3 regions of the Paenarthrobacter sp. E2MeOHC11 genome follow, and region 2 is predicted to be linked to each of the others. Evidence: riboswitches for the same ligand, from Rfam matches in the RefSeq annotation. Region 2 holds a riboswitch; each other region holds the start of a gene.

What was found. A riboswitch is a leader RNA that binds a small molecule or an ion and turns the genes downstream of it on or off. The one in region 2 is predicted to bind cyclic di-AMP.
Region 1: another riboswitch for cyclic di-AMP. It lies ahead of ACSSVG_RS06035 (aggregation-promoting factor C-terminal-like domain-containing protein); the one in region 2 lies ahead of ACSSVG_RS07940 (NlpC/P60 family protein).
Region 3: another riboswitch for cyclic di-AMP. It lies ahead of ACSSVG_RS12000 (hypothetical protein); the one in region 2 lies ahead of ACSSVG_RS07940 (NlpC/P60 family protein).

Annotation. Positions count from the first base shown of each region.
Region 1 covers NZ_CP196673.1:1,314,248-1,319,718, reverse strand. The annotation lists gene ACSSVG_RS06040 (dolichyl-phosphate beta-glucosyltransferase) at 1-799, opposite strand, end outside; gene ACSSVG_RS06035 (aggregation-promoting factor C-terminal-like domain-containing protein) at 969-1,811, opposite strand; cyclic di-AMP (ydaO/yuaA leader) riboswitch at 1,815-1,974, opposite strand; gene ACSSVG_RS06030 (sensor histidine kinase) at 2,110-3,600, opposite strand; gene ACSSVG_RS06025 (response regulator transcription factor) at 3,604-4,344, opposite strand; gene ACSSVG_RS06020 (hypothetical protein) at 4,548-5,378, shown strand.
Region 2 covers NZ_CP196673.1:1,730,932-1,736,402, reverse strand. The annotation lists gene hutG (formimidoylglutamase) at 1-567, opposite strand, end outside; gene ACSSVG_RS07950 (NCS2 family permease) at 642-2,084, opposite strand; gene ACSSVG_RS07945 (copper resistance CopC family protein) at 2,199-2,828, shown strand; cyclic di-AMP (ydaO/yuaA leader) riboswitch at 3,003-3,171, shown strand; gene ACSSVG_RS07940 (NlpC/P60 family protein) at 3,175-3,951, shown strand; gene ACSSVG_RS07935 (NAD(P)/FAD-dependent oxidoreductase) at 4,116-4,808, opposite strand; gene ACSSVG_RS07930 (universal stress protein) at 5,226-5,471, shown strand, end outside.
Region 3 covers NZ_CP196673.1:2,556,193-2,561,663, reverse strand. The annotation lists gene ACSSVG_RS12025 (maleylpyruvate isomerase family mycothiol-dependent enzyme) at 1-640, shown strand, start outside; gene ACSSVG_RS12020 (alpha/beta fold hydrolase) at 640-1,461, shown strand; gene ACSSVG_RS12015 (DUF6480 family protein) at 1,542-1,814, shown strand; gene ACSSVG_RS12010 (ATP-dependent DNA ligase) at 1,815-2,879, opposite strand; gene ACSSVG_RS12005 (hypothetical protein) at 2,925-3,155, shown strand; cyclic di-AMP (ydaO/yuaA leader) riboswitch at 3,285-3,431, shown strand; gene ACSSVG_RS12000 (hypothetical protein) at 3,434-4,747, shown strand; gene ACSSVG_RS11995 (PucR family transcriptional regulator) at 4,936-5,471, opposite strand, start outside.

The sequences.
Region 1 (5,471 bases), 420 kb from region 2:
TGCGTACGACGTCGACACTCGAGTTGGGGTCGTCGGTCCAGTCGACGGGGACTTCATGAACGCGCAAACCACAACGTTCGGCGATCACCAGAAGCTCGGTATCGAAGAACCAGCCATCGTCCTTGGTGTAGGGAAGGAGGCGGTGCGCAACGTCCGCGCGGACGGCCTTAAAACCGCACTGGGCATCGGAGAAGCGGGCCCCGAGCACGGTCCGCAGCAGGGAGTTGTAGCTGCGGGAGATGAACCCGCGCTGCGGACTGCGGGTCACATACGAGGTCCGTGCCAGCCGGGTGCCGATCGCGAGGTCCGAGTGGCCGGAGAGCAGCGGCGCAAGGAGCGGAGCCAGGGCGGAGAGGTCCGAGGACAGGTCTGCTTCCATGTAGGCGAGCACTGGTGACGGTGAGGTCAGCCAGACTTGTCGGAGGGCGTTTCCCCGCCCCCTGTGCTGGAATCGAACCACCGTCAGTTCAGGGAGTTCGCGGGCCAGCCGTTCGGCGATCCGCAGGGTGTTGTCCGTGCTGGAGTTGTCCGCCACGGTGATCTGGAAGGTATGGGGAAAGGACTCCGTGAGGTGCCTGTGCAGCTTGCGCAGGCCCTCCTCCAGGCGCGATTCCTCGTTGAACACAGGGATGGCGACGTCAAGGACAGGTACGGCAACGCGGGTGTCAACGGGGGAGCGCCGAGGCAGCTGCCGGCCCTCCGGCCCTCCTTGCTGGCCAGCCGGCGACGCCGCGCCAGCGAAGCCCGCGGAATGGACCCGTCGTCGCAAGGAGCTGGTGGCTGGATCTATGAGCGTCATGCTTCCAGAATGGGCCCGCCGATTATGAGGGCTTTAGGCGGAAGCTGTGACCCCACTGTGAACTCCGAGGGGCAGCTGTGAAACGGGAAAACCGCGCCGGTTCCCGCCGTCCGCTCCAGTGGGTACTGGTGTGAGCGGCGGCAACCGGCGCGGTATCAAGCAGTCTGGTTTAGTACCAGTTGTTGGCCAGGTGGAAGGCCAGGGCAGCCGACGGGGATCCGTAGCGTTCCTTGATGTAATTCAAGCCCCACTTGATCTGGGTCTGGTAGTTGGTCTGCCAGTCAGCACCCGCAGTTGCCATCTTGGAGGCCGGCAGGGACTGGACAATGCCGTAGGCGCCGCTGGAAGCGTTCGTGGCAGTGGTCTTCCAGTTGGATTCCTTCTCCCACAGGGTGTTCAAAGCGGTCATTTCGCCGGCGCTCCAGCCGTAGTTGCCCAGGATGCTGGCGGCATAGGCCTTGGCGGCGGCGGGATCGTCCACAGCTTTCGGGGCTGCAGCAGCGGCGGCAGCTTCGGCAGCGGCGGCGGCAGCAGCGGCATCAGCAGCCTGCTTGGCGGCAGCATCTGCAGCGGCTTTCTCTGCTGCGGCCTGGTCAGCGGCAGCCTTTTCGGCAGCAGCCTTTTCAGCTGCGGCCTGGTCAGCGGCAGCCTTTTCGGCGGCAGCCTTCTCAGCAGCCACCTTGTCCGCTGCAGCCCGGTCAGCGGCGCCCTTTGCGGCGGCTGCATCCAGGGAAGCGGAGATCTCGGCTGACTTGTTATTGCTGACCTGGGCATTCGCCTGGGTCTCGGCAACGCGGCTCACCTCGGGGAGGGTCAGGGCGGCGTTGGCAGCAGTGCCGAGCGATGCAACGCCCAGTGCAGCAGCTACAACACCGGCAACAACCGACATGCGGTGGCCGGACTTACCCTGACGGGCGGCGTTCTTGAGGACAGCCTGCGACTTGGTCAACGGGGCGTTGTGTTCATCGCGGTGACGCGCGGAAGGGCGCGTCTGATCGTTAAATTCAGACATATGTGATTACCTCTCAGCGCCTGCGGAGTTAGCTGTCGGGTTCGGATGAGGTCATCCGGCCGCGCATCACGCTGCGGCTTCACCCCAAGGGCCGGCAAAAATGCCTGGGCCCGGAGACTCTGGGTCCCCCGTCTCTGCCTCGGAGAAAGAGCGGACTCCGGGAAGTGGCAGAGCTCGGCGCATCCCGGATGTGGGTCAGTTGGGGCGACCCACCCTTTCGACGGTACAGGAGGTTTCGGCAGAAGTCACATTTAGGTAACAGAGATCACGATGCCGGTGAGTCGCCTTGCCGGATTCGTTACACGCGTTCGTTGCTGACGGTAGGGAGTCGAAGGGCGAACTCCGTGCGCCCTGGACGCGAGGTCACCTCAACGCTGCCACCGTGCGCCTCCACGATGGATTCGACGATGGACAGGCCCAGCCCGGACGTGCCCTCGGACCCCGACCTTGCGGCATCGGCGCGGGCAAACCGGGAGAAAATCCGGCTTTGGAAATCTTCCGGAATGCCCGGGCCGTTGTCAGTCACGGTAACCACTGCGCTGCCATCGGCGGAGAGCATGACGCCCGTAACCACGGTGGTCCCGGCGTCCGTGTGTTTGCGTGCGTTGGAGAGCAGGTTGGCCAACACCTGATGCAGTTGCGTGGCGTCACCCCTCACAGTGATGGGTTCGTCCGGGAGCTGGAGTTGCCAGATGTGGTCCGGAGCCATGACTTTTTCGTCGCTGACCGTTTCGATGACTAATTGCGTGAGGTCCACATCCGTAACCTTGATGGGCTGGCCTTCGTCCAGCCTGGCCAGTAGCAGGAGATCCTCCACCAGTGTGGTCATCCGCTCGGATTGGCTTTGGACGCGAGCCAATGACTTCCGGCCGTCGTCGGTGAAGTTTTCGGTCATCCGCAGCAGTTCTGTGTAGCCGCGGATGGCGGTCAGCGGTGTGCGGAGCTCATGCGAGGCATCAGCGACGAACTGTCGAACCTTGGTTTCGCTCTCCTGCCGGGCTTCCAACGCGCTGGAGACGTTGTTCAGCATTTGATTCAGGGCATGGCCAACGCTGCCGACTTCCGTTCCGGGATGAGCGGCCGACGGGGGTACGCGCACCGCGAGCGCCACTTCACCGGCGTCCAGGGGCAGGCGCGAAACCTTGGTGGCCACCTCCGAGAGCTGTTCCAATGGCCGCATGGTGCGGCGGATGATGACCGTGCCCGCAAGGCCGATCAGCACCAGTCCGCCGAGCGAAACCAGCACCATGGTCCAGACCAGCGAGGCCTCGGCGCTCTGCTTGTCCGCAAGCGGCAGCCCTGTCACGATCACATCGCCATTGGTCTCGACGGCTACCAACCGATAGTCGCCGTTGGAGAGCGAACGGTCCACAGGGCGGTTGTCCGTGGGGAGGGACAGCAGCACTTGTTCGTCGGCCGCGGAGAGCGACACCCGGTTTCCCCTGGCATCGATCAGGCCCGAGCTGCTCACAATTGAGCCGTTGATCCGGGCGTTCAGCGTCCCGGCGGCCTGCCCGCGGGCCTCCAGCGGGTCAGGCCTTCCGGACCCAGGAAAGTTCGCCGGTGGCCTGCCGAAGTTGTTGGCGCGGCTGGATGCTTGCTCCAGTTGGCTGTCGAGCTGCTTGTTGAACACCATGTCCATGGAGGCGTAGCTCACCACGCCAACTGCTCCGCAAATGGCGACCAGCAGTGCCATGGCCACCAGAACCAGCCTGGTGCGCAAGTGCCACGTGGAGGGGTTCAGCCAACTGCGGCCCGACTTCCTGGCCACTCCTGAAAGTGTGCTCAACGCCTAGTCCGCTGGCTTGATGACGTATCCGGCACCGCGGATGGTGTGGATCATCGGCGGATGGTTGGCCTCGATCTTCTTGCGCAGGTAGGAAATGTAGAGCTCCACGATGTTGGCTTGGCCGCCGAAATCGTAGTCCCACACCCTGTCCAGGATCTGTGCTTTGCTGACCACGCGTTTGGGGTTCTCCATGAGGTAGCGCAGAAGCTCGAACTGCGTTGCGGTGAGCGGGATGTCCTCGCCTGCCCTGGTTACTTCGCGCGTGTCCACGTTCAGGGTGAGGTCGCCCACTACCAGCTCGGCGGTGTCCATCGCGGCGACGCCGGAACGCTGGACCAGGCGGTGGAGGCGCAGGAGGACTTCCTCCATGCTGAACGGCTTGGTGACGTAGTCGTCACCGCCGGCGGCCAGACCAACGATGCGGTCCTGCACGGCGTCCTTGGCCGTGAGGAAGAGCGCGGGAACTTCGGGGGCGAAAGCGCGAATGCGGTTGAGGACCTCCACGCCGTCGAATCCGGGCAGCATGACGTCAAGGACCAGGACGTCAGGCCGGAAGTCCTTGGCCAGCTTCACAGCTTCAGGACCATCGCCGGCCACGGCGACGGACCAACCTGCCATGCGCAGGCCCATGCTCATGAGCTCGGCCAGACTGGGTTCGTCATCCACCACCAAGGCGCGGATCGGGGAGCCGTCCGGGTGGGACAGCTGGGGAAGGTTGTTGGTCATGGAGTGCGAGGAGGCCATGGGACAACTCTCCATTCTGCTGGTTTGCCAGCGCTTTGCCGGTCCTGTGAGGACGCTGTGAAGTCAACACTAGCGAGGTGGGAGTCCGGAAACACGCGTATCCACAGGTCACAGGAGGGACTACTCCTCAACACAGCCCCCGCACAGCAGGGGCACTGACGCTGGGGGTCGTACGCAGATAAACATCATCAACGGAGAAGACAATGAACGAGCAAAACCAACCCCCGTTGCCTCAAGGCGCTCCTTTTGCCGGCAACACTGCCGAACCGGCGCAGAAGACCGCAGCAAGTGGCGGCTCATCGTGGGCTTGGTCGGAGTCGGAGGATGCAGGCCATCATGGGCCTGGCTCCCAAGGGTGGGGCAACCAGCAGGCGGGCCAGCCAAAAAGCGGCCTTCCGGGTGGCTGGACCGTGAAGCGGACCTTGATCGTCGCTGGCGTGGCAGTAGTGGTCGCCGCCGGAACCGCCGCGGGGTTCTACGCACTCGGCGGTGCGGGTTCAGCAGACGCCGCGAACGTGCCGCTGGGTCAGGGCGGGACCACCGGACCTGGTGGGCAACAGGAACAGGCGGTACCCGGACAGGGCGGCCTCGGCCAGGCGGCACCGGGCCAGATGGGCGGAAACATGGCTCCCGATGGACTCGGCATGGCTGGTGGGCTCAACGGGGCCATCCACTCGGAGTACGTGGTGCTTCGGGAAGAGGAATACGTGACCATGGCGGACCAGCTGGGAACCGTCAGCGAGGTCACGACGAACTCCCTGACCGTCAAGAGCGAAGACGGCTTTACGAGGACCTACGCACTCAGCGGCGAAACGACAGTGGCGCAGGGAACCAGGCAGCGGGGGAGTGCCACCAGCACGCTTACCTTGGCCGACGTGACTGCGGGCTCCACTGTTCGGATCACTGCCAGCAAGGACGGAAACAGCTACTCCGCTGCATCCATCCGACTGGCGACTTCCGGGCAGGGTGCGACGACGGGGCAAGGTACTGGTTCCGGGCAGGGCTCAACATCAAGCCTGGGTACCGCGTCCTGAAACCAAACGGGCAGTTTCTACAGCTTGTAGCAGATTTTCCTGCGAAAAATGCCGAACGAGGCGGCCAGCGATTGGACAACAACTGTTTCAGAT
Region 2 (5,471 bases):
CTGGAGTTCGCGCCCGGCGGCCGCTTCAGCGTGGGCCATCTGAAGGAACGGTGTACCCGAGCTCGGCGTGGGTTCATCGCGCAGGTCAAAGTGCGCGTCCAGGTTCAGCACGCCCAGTCGCTTCCCACGAACGGCTTCAGAGCCGGCTACGCCCAGGTAACTGGCAAACGCGGTCTCGTGGCCGCCGCCCAGCACTACAGTGAGGTTTCCGGCGTCGAGCAGTCCCGAAATGGCGCGTCCGGCGCGCTCTTGGCCCGCTTCCAGTGAGTCGTCCTCCACAACCACATCGCCGGCGTCGAATACGTCACGGTCAAGGTGGAAAGCCAGCGGACCCAGCGCCGAGCGGATGGCGGCCGGTGCCGCCGCGGCACCCACGCGGCCCTTGTTGCGGAGGACTCCGGCGTCGCTGCAGAACCCAAGTACGACGGCGGGACGCGATGCCGTTGCGGGAGCGGGCGACGTCAGGGGTGCTACAGCCTGCCACCACCGGCGGTGCCCGGCACCGTCGCCGTCAAAGCGGCCGGTCCACGGGGTGGGGCTGACATCTACGGCGAGGGTGGTTTCCATGCTTCAAGCACACCCGAACGGGCACGCGAAAACCAGCCACCCCGCACCGCGCGTGTCTGAAACCCCGGATTTCCCTATTTGACCCCGAGCAGCTCTTCCACGGTTCCGATGCCGAAGAACAGCAGGAACGCGGCAGCCACAGCCCACATGAGCGGGTGGACTTCGCGGGCACGGCCTTGGAACGTGCGGATCAGGACGTAGGAGATGAAGCCGGCGCCCAGGCCGTTGGCGATGGAGTACGTGAACGGCATCAGGGCGATGGTCAGGAACGCCGGGATGCCGACGCCCCAGTCCTGCCAGTCGATCTTGCCCACCTGGGAAACCATCATGAAGCCCACGACAACCAGTGCCGGGGCAACGGCTTCGAACGGAACCAGGTTGATCAGCGGCGTGAAGAACATGGCCACCAGGAACAGCACTCCGGTAACGATCGAGGCGAGGCCGGTGCGTGCGCCTTCGCCGATGCCCGCTCCGGATTCAACGAAGATCTGGTTGGACGATACGGACGCGCCGCCACCGACGATTGCGCCGAGGGCGTCAACCTGCAGGACCCGGTCCACGTTGGGGATGTTGCCGTCCTTGTCCACGGTTCCGGCCTCGTTTGCCAGGCCCACCATGGTGCCCATGGCATCGAAGAAGATGCTCAGGAGGATCACGAAGGCCAGCAAAGCAGCAGCGATGAAACCGAGGTGCTCGAACGCGCCGAAAGGGTTCGCCTTGCCGATCAGGGACAAGTCCGGGGCGCCCCATTCTGAGAGCGTGGGCGCCACGAGCGACCATCCGCGCGGGTTGACGTTCTTGCCGTCAAAGCTCGGGCCGATGTGGAGCGTGAATTCAAGGATGGCTGCCAGGGCGGTGGAAACCACGATCCCGATCAGGATGGCGCCGCGGACTTTGCGAACCACCAGGGCGATGGTCAGGATCAGGCCCACCGCAAAAACCAGGGTGGGCCAGCCCATGAGCTTGCCGTCCACGCCCAGCCCCAGGGGAACCGTGGTGCCGGCAGCGTCCGGGATGCGGCGCACGAATCCGGCATTGACCAGGCCGATCAGTGCAATGAAGAGACCAATGCCCACCACGATTGCCGTCTTGAGGGCTTCTGGAACGGCTTTGAACACCGCAGTACGGAAACCGGTGAGCACCAGGATGAGCATGGTGACGCCGGAAAGCACCACGAGGCCCATCATGTCCGGCCAGGTCAGTCCGGGGTGTGAGGCCACGGTCACTGCCACGAACGCGTTCACGCCGAGCCCCGTTGCAACGGCGAACGGGTGCTTGGCCCACGCGCCCATGAGGATGGTCAGGATGCCCGCCACGAAAGCCGTAGTGGCTGCGACGGCCGTGAAGCCCAGGGACGCTCCGCTCGAGTCCGCTCCGCAGAGGATCAGGGGGTTCAGCACCACGATGTAGCTCATGGCGAAGAACGTTGCGAAGCCGCCACGAATTTCCCGGGAGTACGTGGATCCACGTTCAGTGATTTTGAAGTAGCGGTCGACTGCAGAACCTTGTTTAAGCATGAAGGACTCCGGGGATCGAGGGGAGTGTGCTCTCAAATCCTATGCGGTCGGATACGGGCGCCCCGGACGATTCGCCTAGTCTGTAAGGAAGCCAACACTAGGAGAAACCGCCCCATGCGTACCATCCGCCCGCTTCTGGCCGCCGTCGTTGCTGCCCTCGCCTTCGCGTCGGCCTTGCTGTTTTCCGCGGCTCCGGCGTCCGCCCATGACGTCGCCGAATCCACCACGCCGGCCAACGGTGCCAGCGTGACTGTTGTCCCGGCGTCGGTCTCCATCACGTTCAACAACCGGCCGCTGGCCATCGGTTCGGGCGTAACGGTCACGGCGGGCGGCGAAAACTGGGCAGACGGTCCCGTGGAAATCATTGACAACCAAGCTGTCCAGAAGCTGCGCGAAGGCGCACCCGCGGGCGAGTACACGGTGGTCTGGCGGGTCGTCAGCAGCGATTCGCACCCCATCGAGGGCACCTTTACGTTCACGGCAGCCGGAGGCGCGACGTCGGCAAGCGGTTCGGCGGTTGCCTCACCGTCTGCTTCGGCTCCTTCAGCCTCGGTACCGACGGCCGGTACCGGTGCGCCGGGAACGGGCACCAGCGAACCGGCAGCGGATGCCTCCCAGCCGTTCCCGTGGAGCATCGTGGGACTGGCCGTTGTTGCTATCGGACTCGTTATCTTTCTGGCTGTTACGGCACGTAGGAAACTCGCTGCTTCCAACGACGCGGATGGCGATAATCCCGCGGAATAACGGGGTTTTCTACGTACCTGCGAATATCTCGAAACGGTCACCGCGACACGCCAGAAGAGTAGTTCTCGTTACTTAAATGTGACTTCGGCGTGATCATCGCGTACGGTTGTACCTGTGCCTGTTCCACGTAGCGGGCACTTCCGGCCTGATTGCCTAGCTCTGCCGCAGTCCGGAATCCGTTCGCAGACAAACCTTACGGCAGAGACGGGGAACCCATTTTAGGTCGCTTTCGAGCGTGCCTTGGGGTGAAGTCACGAAGCTTCCGCTGAACAGCGGGGGATAGTGACCGGGTGACTCCCATCCGAATCCGACAGCTAACCTCGCAGGCATCGGGAGAGGCTCTTTCATGTCTTCACGCATTCTTCGCGGCCGTCGTAAGGCGGACAGCGTACGTCCTAATCCGTTCATCTCCATCTCCAAGGCAGTTGCCAGCAACGCCTCCGGCGCTGGCCGCCAGGCAGCTGTCATCGCAGCAGCCTCGGGCCTCGTCTTGACCGGCTCCATCGCCGCCCACGCAGCTGAAGCTCCGGTTCAGCGGGACTCCAGCCCCGCCACGGTCGCAGAGACCGCCTCCGAAGCTCCCACCCAGGTTGTTACCGCCGCCTCCACGGCGACCATCAACTTCGAGCGCCCTGCCGTTGCTTCCGTAGCGGCTCCGGTCATCGAGAAGCCGGCTCCCGTCGTTGAGGCTCCCGTAGCCAAGAAGGCAGCAGTCACCACTGCCGCTGCAACGGCTCCTGTCGCCAAGTCCGCAGCTGCCGCTCCGGCTGCTGCTGCTCCCGCTGCTGCTGCCCCGGCAGTCGGTGGCGTCAACGCAGCCATGGTTGCCTCGGCTTACGCCCAGATCGGCATCATGCAGGACTGCACCGCCATGGTGGAACGGGCTCTCGGCTCCGCAGGCATCCCTGTTGGTGACCTTGGCCCCATGCAGTTCATGAACTACGGCAAGGTCGTCAGCGACCCCCAGCCCGGTGACATGATCGTTCAGTCCGGCCACGTCGCCATCTACATCGGCAACGGCCAGGCCATCAGCGGTGGCATCAACGGCAACCAGACGGGCATCCACCCGATCAGCTGGTTGACGGCAACGGGTCCCCTGACCTACGTACGCGCTGGCGCATAAGCCTCACGCTTCAGTCCAAAGGCCGGTGCCTTTGAGGAATCACTCCTCAAAGGCACCGGCCTTTGGCGTTAAGTTTTGTGCGTAAAAGTTCCAGACATGGACGTACGACGGCGGGTAGGCGCGCCTTTGCCGCGTAGTGGGGCAGGGTGTGCCGGTTGGATCGGCTAGGCGGTGGCCAGGCCTGGCCCTGCCGGGAGGGCAACCTTGGAAGAGATCGCCTGACCCACTGCTTTGGCCTGCCGAAGGACTTCCTTGGGGGTGGGCGTAATGAGTTCGCCGACGCCTACAAGATGCATCCCGACTGCCCTCATGGCCGCGGCCAGGTTTTGGCCGATGGCAATCCCGAGTTCGGCCAGCATCCGGCGCAGCTGGCTCTGCGCACAGCGCGTGACCACGATGTGGTCGGCCAGGAGAACCCCGTTGGCGGTGTGGACTGCCCACTGGCGACGGGTGGATTCGAGGGGGCCGGATACGTGGAGTCCGGTTCTCAGCCCCGCAGTGGTCATGCTGGCGGCCAAACCGTAGCCAATCTGCTGTGACGGATCCGAGCCCAGGAAATCAAGGCGCACGGCGCGCGTGGTGCTGCGGACGTCCAGCTGATGGCTTGCCGCGTAGTTCCGCAAGTGGCGGAGGATCTCGTTGCGTTCCTTCATTGCAGCGGGATCGGCGGCGTCGCAGCGTTGAAGCATACCTGTATGGACCGACGGGCCCGTTGCGGACAACGCACCAAAGCCGTCCACGACGATGGAACCCACGCCATAACGGCTGAGCTCACTGGCAACTGCCAAGCCGGACAAGCCGGCTCCGATGACCACGGTGGTGGTGCGTTCCGTGGCGGAATCAGGCGTGAGTGACACTGCTTGGTTCCTCCTTGACGTGTGTGCCCTTCGGCATCGCGTGGGGTCGCGTCCGAGTTCCCCAAGCGGCCGCAAATAAATGGCCGGAGTGTGTCGTGAAACACGTTTGCCGGCCATTCGGTGACTCGAACACTACCGAACTTTTTCGGCCATGGATAGCCTCCCGGATGCGCGTGTTTGGGTTGTTCATCCGGAGCGCAAAATGGACCTCCGATAACCGAGCCCGGACCGTTATACACATAGCCCAAAGTCGCCTTGATTCGGCGTTGCCGACCGAGAATAGTGGGCCTTGGAAGGAGAAATTTCCAGGTTTCTCCTGCCCCGGCCATTGACAATGAAGCAGTCAGGGAATCCGACCCGGAAAACCTCTGGCAGAATAGCCGGAACATCAAGCAGTAGGTGGAGAGGCGGGCCCCAATGGACCAGCACGGCAGACACAGTGAAGAGCCACAGCAGGGCGACGACCAAGCTGTCGCACCAGGCGGCATAGTCGTTGGAGTGGACGGTTCGGAGCACGGTCAGTGTGCCTTGGTTTGGGCCGCGCGGGAAGCAGAGCGCCGGCAGCTTCCGTTGCACATCGTCACGGCCTACTCCGTGCCCATCTTCGCCGCATCAGGGCTGGACGGTGGCTACGCAACCGTGGACGATTCAGTGATTCGCGAG
Region 3 (5,471 bases), 830 kb from region 2:
GGCGTCGACTTCCCCTTCCATTGTCTGGCCCGTGGTCCATGAGGAACGCCGTGCCCTGATCAAGGATCTGGAACCACTCCATCCAGCCCAGTGGAAGACGCCGTCGCTGTGCCCTGGCTGGGACGTCCACGACGTCCTGGCTCACGTGATCGACAGCGCCAAAACCACGCGCCTCAATTTCATGAGCCGAATGATTGCTTCCCGGATGGATTTTGACCGCGACAACGCCGTGGGTGTGGAGCGCGAAAAGACCGGGGACCCCGCTCAGACCCTGGTCCAGTTGGAGGCCGTACTCTCCCGGACATCCGGTCCACCGGCCGGACTGGCCACCAGGCTGGTTGAGGCGTTCGTCCACGGCGAGGACATCCGCCGGCCGCTGGGCTTGCACCGCGAATATCCGGCCGCCCACGTCGCCACTGCCATTGACTACCAAATGCGGACCACCACCAAGATGGGTGGCGGCAAGGAGATCGCAGCCGGCTGGCGCTGGGTCGCCACTGACACCCGCTTCGAGTACGGTGACGGTCCCACCGTTGAAGGTCCCGCGATCGCGCTGCTGCTGGCGGTGTCCGGTCGACCGGTAGCGGAGAGCGAACTGAGCGGCCCTGGCGCTCCTGTGTTCCTGCAGCGGCAGTCCTGATGACAACGCTGGGGAAGCCGGCACCGCTGCTGTCTGCAGACGTCGAGGTTTTGGGACTGAAGGGGCGGATCCTCTGGACCGAGGGCACGCCTTCGCCTGGGCCTGGCTCCGAGTCGGGGTCTGAGGTGGGCGCCGAACCCGCGTACATCCTGATCCACGGCATCGGAGTCTCACACCGCTACTTGGCCCGGCTGCATGCCGTACTCGCCGCGGGCGCACCCACGTATTCCCTGGACCTCCCCGGTTTTGCCGGGACACCCAAGCCCGACCGGCAGCTCTCCGTGGAGGATTACGGTGCCTTCATCGCAGCGGCGCTCGCGTCCCATGGCATCGGTTCCTACGTGCTGGTGGGCCATTCCATGGGCGTGCAATTCACCATCGAAGCGGCCTTGCATGCGCCGGAATGCGCCCGGCAACTGGTGTTAATGGGACCGGTGGTTGATTCGCGCCACAAGAACGTGGGGCGCCAGTCCTTGGCTCTTATCCTCGACGGGCTGCTCCGCGAGAGCCCCTCGTCAAACTGGATCGTCATTTCCGACTACTTCCGCTCCGGACCGCGTTGGTACCTCACCGAGTTGCCGGTAATGATGAAGTACCCCACGGAGAAACGCCTGGCTTCGATCAGGGTTCCGGTGCTGGTGTTGCGTGGAAGCCGCGACAACGTGGCAGGTCCTGATTGGTCGCTTCGGCTGTCGCGGGCGGTTGCAGAGGGTCGCTTGGTGGAAATTCCCGGCGTCGGACACGTGGCTCAGCACATGCGCCCGAAGGCCGTGGCGGATGCCATCCGGAGCTTCGTTACTGCGACGACACTCCACGGCTAGGTGCCCTTGTTGGCTCAGCCCGTCCCGGATAGGCTGGCGGAGCAAGCGTATTAGTAAGTTTGCTTACGAAAGGGCTGATCGTGACCAGTAAAGACCCCCAGGACGAGCAGGGCTTCGGCGTGACCGGCGCTACGGGGCCCTACGGTGCCGCAACAACCCCCGCGGCCCGGAACGACCATGTGAACGCCGATCCGGAATTGCGCCAGGACGAAGACAATGACCCGGCAGCCTCCGCCAACCCCGATCCGTTGGACGGAAATGTCACGGGACTCGAGCCCGGCGGCGGAGTACCCCCAGGGGAAACCCCGCCCGCCGAGGGCAGCATGAGCAGCGACCAAGGGCACGAGGAGTAACTACGGCAGCCTCAGGATCTCACCGAGGTCGTACTCCGCCGGCTCCTCCAGCTGCGAATATGTGCAGCTTTCAGGGGTTCGGTCCGGCCGCCACCGCCGGAACTGCGTGGTGTGGCGGAAGCGGTCGCCCTCCATGTAGTCGTAGGCCACCTCGATCACCAGTTCGGGGCGCAGCGGCACGAACGAGAAGTCCTTGCCCCCGCTCCACCGGCTCTGGGCACCAGGCATCCGGGAACCCGCGACCCCTTCGCCCTGGCTGGCCCACTCGCCCCAAGGGTGCTCGCTGAGTTCAACCTGGTAGGGCTCAAGCTCGGCCACCAGGCTTTCCCGCTTGGCCATGGGGAATGAGGCCACCACCCCCACGTGCTGGAGGCGTCCGGCGTCGTTATAAAGGCCCAACAGCATGGACCCCACAACTTTCGCCGTCTTGTGCCAGCGGAATCCGGCCACCACGCAGTCCGCCGTCCGCTCGTGCTTGGTCTTGAACATCACGCGCTTGTTGGGTTGATAGGTCCCATCCAGCGGCTTGGACAGCACACCGTCCAAGCCTGCGCCCTCGAGCTGCACGAACCACTCCTGCGCCCGCTCAAGGTCTGTCACCGCGGGCGTCACGTAGACGGGAGGCTCAGCCTTGGCGAGCGCGCGTTCAAGGATGGCGCGGCGCTCAGAGAACGGCCTGCCCATCAGGTCCTCACCGCCCAGGGCCAGGATGTCGAAGGCGATCATGGATGATGGGGTCTTCTCAGCGAGCATCCGGACCCGGCTGTCCGCGGGATGGATCCGCTGCTGAAGCACCTCGAATTCGAGCCTGTTGCCCTGGATCAGGACAATCTCGCCGTCAATCACGCATTTGTCCGGGAGGTTCTTCCGCAGCGCGTCCACCAGCTCCGGGAAGTACCTGGTCATGGGTTTCTCGTTGCGGCTGCCCAGGATGACCTCGTCCCCATCCTTGAAGACGATGGTCCTGAAGCCGTCCCACTTGGGCTCATAGTGCCCAACATCGGGGATGGCCGGAACGGACTTGGCGAGCATGGGCGAGACGGGCGGCATCACTGGCAGGTCCATAGACAATGTCTACCTGCCGGTGCACGCCGAAGCTAGTCTTATGCCATGGATATCTTGGCCGTGTTGGCCGCAGTACTCGGAGTTCCCGCGCTCCTCGCCGGCCTCTGGTACTGGACCTCGCGGCAGTCCAAGCGCGGAGTCAGGCGTGCGGCGGCGGGCGGGATGCTGGGCATCGCCGACGAGATCTTCCGCCCTGAGACTCATCAGGCACATCAAATCCAGAAGATCCAGCACGAGCTCCCGGCCCCAGCGCCGGCCCCGAAGCGTAAGCGCTAGAGGCCCCTCAATGGGGGAGGCCTACCGCCCGTTACATTAATGTGACTTTACTTTCCGGCTCATGTACCGTCGTAGGGCGACCCTTATCTCCGCTGGGCCGCTTCCGGATTGACGCCGAGCTCTGCCGCAATCCGGGATCCGCCAGACCCGCGGCAGAGGCGGGGGACCCAAAAGTTCCCGGACTTGATTCAAGTCCTTGGGGTGAAGCCGCCTTGTGCGGCCGGACGGCCTCGTCCGAACCCGACAGCTAACCTCGAAGGCGTTGAGAGGCAACCACCATGTCCCCAACCATGGATCAGCCGCGCCGCGCCCAGACTGAACGCGAGCGCACCAAGCCAACCGGACGCCGTCGGGCCCAACCCAGCGGATCCCCCATCAGCGCGCCTGCAGACTCCGTCGCGGCGCCCGAAACTACAAGCACGACGCCGGAAGCCGCCACCACGGCCGTCCCCACCGTCGCAACGCCCACCACGCGCGCAGCCGTACGCGCGGCCGAGAGGGAGCAGGCAGCCCAGGCTGTGACCGCTCCTGCAGAGCCCGCTGCGGGGGAATCATCCCGGCCCGGGCCTGTTGAGGCGGCAACTGCAGCCATTCCGGTCGTTCAAGCTGAGACTCCGGCATCCACCACGCCGGGGCCTCCCACCGCGGCCATCCCGATCGTTAATCCCACAAGCCCTCAGCCAGGCTCGTCGGAACCAGCCACGACAGCCATCCCCGTGGTGGCAGCCCCCGATGAATCCGCGACCACATCCGCGGCTCCGGCCCCTGTGTCGCCGCGAGGCAAGTCCCCGGCCCAGGTCGCCGCGGCCGCAACTGCGTCGGCGTCACTCGCCGGCCGCAAGGATAATCGCAAGCAGGCAGCGTCAGCCGCTGCCGCCAAATCCAGCTTTGGTGGCTCCTCCTTTGGCCGGGAACCCCATACGGTTTTGCGGAAAGCTGCGTCGGTCAAGCACATGAGCCAGCGCATGGCCGTGGTGGCAGGTGCACTCGGCCTGGTCCTGACGGCCGGAACCTTGGGGCAGGCTCTCGAGCTGCCCTTCTTCGGCCAGGAAACGCCAGCCCAGGAAGCCAGCGGTAGCGGCACCGATCGAAACTCGGGCTCGGCAACCCCCGCGCCCAGCGCTTCGTACTCCACCGCCTCATCGCCTTCTGCATCAGCGGCGGCGACATCGGAAGCCGGTCAGCCGGCCACGGTTCCGGAGGCACCCGCCGCCGTTTCGCCGTCGTCGATTCCTACCCCGAAGATTTCACTGGCTGATCCGGTGTGGGTCCCGTCCGCTGTGCCTGCGACCATCGCCGCTGCGCCTGGTACCACCAGCCCGGCACCGGCTCAGCCAGCTCCGGCTCCTGGCGACGTGCCCTCGGACACGATCACCACGCCGCCCACGACACCGTCTCCGACACCCACGACGACGCCGACTGTCACTCCGACTCCGACTCCGACTCCCACTCCCACTCCCACTCCCACGGAAACGTCCACGCAGACGTCCAAGCCCCGGCCCACCGGCAAGCCCGTTGCGTCTACGACACCGCAGGCCTCAGGGACGGCTCTTGAAGAGATCCTCGACGCCGCAAAGGAAGCCCTCAAGTGAGCACCCGCCTGCCGCGCACCAGCACGCATGCGGGCTGGCACAGCCGGTACTGCAGCAGCAGCCGGACGGCCACCTTCCGTCGTCGATTGGGGCGCTGGAGCTGCCAGCGGTTGAAACGGTCCTAAAGCGAACCCTGCGAATGAGGCAGGCACCCACGACGGGTGCCTGCCTCATTCGTCCATCCACCCTCAAATCCGAGGCCGCCCCGCCCATCGCCGCGCTTTCAAGGCAGCATGCAACTCAAGCCGGATTGCGCCGCTCAAGGGATCAGCGCCGATGAGCTGGCGGATCCTGCCGAGCCTGTTGTAGATGCTGCTTCTGTGGAGGTGAAGTTTGGCCGCCACATCCTGTACTGAACCGTCGCTGTCATAGAGAAGCTCCAGGACGGGCAACAGTTCGCCGTTCTTGTCATGGTCCTCCAAGGACCGGAAGTGCACAGACCCGGTGTCATCCCAGCCCCCTGGTGCCAGCAGTCGGTCGAAGAGCTGGTAGACGCCCACTGCCCGGCTGTCCACAAGCTCCCCGAGTGGCTGATCGACGGCGGCCGCCTGCGCCGCAACCTTCGACTGCCGGTAGGCGCCGGCGAGCTGCCGGATGACGTGGAACGGCTCGCTGATGCCCAGGATCACCCGATCCACCGTCCTACCGGCCCGCTTGGCGAGCTCCAATTGATAGTGGACCAGCACCTGGGCGTGGTCCGCCCGGCCACCCGACTCGCGGAACA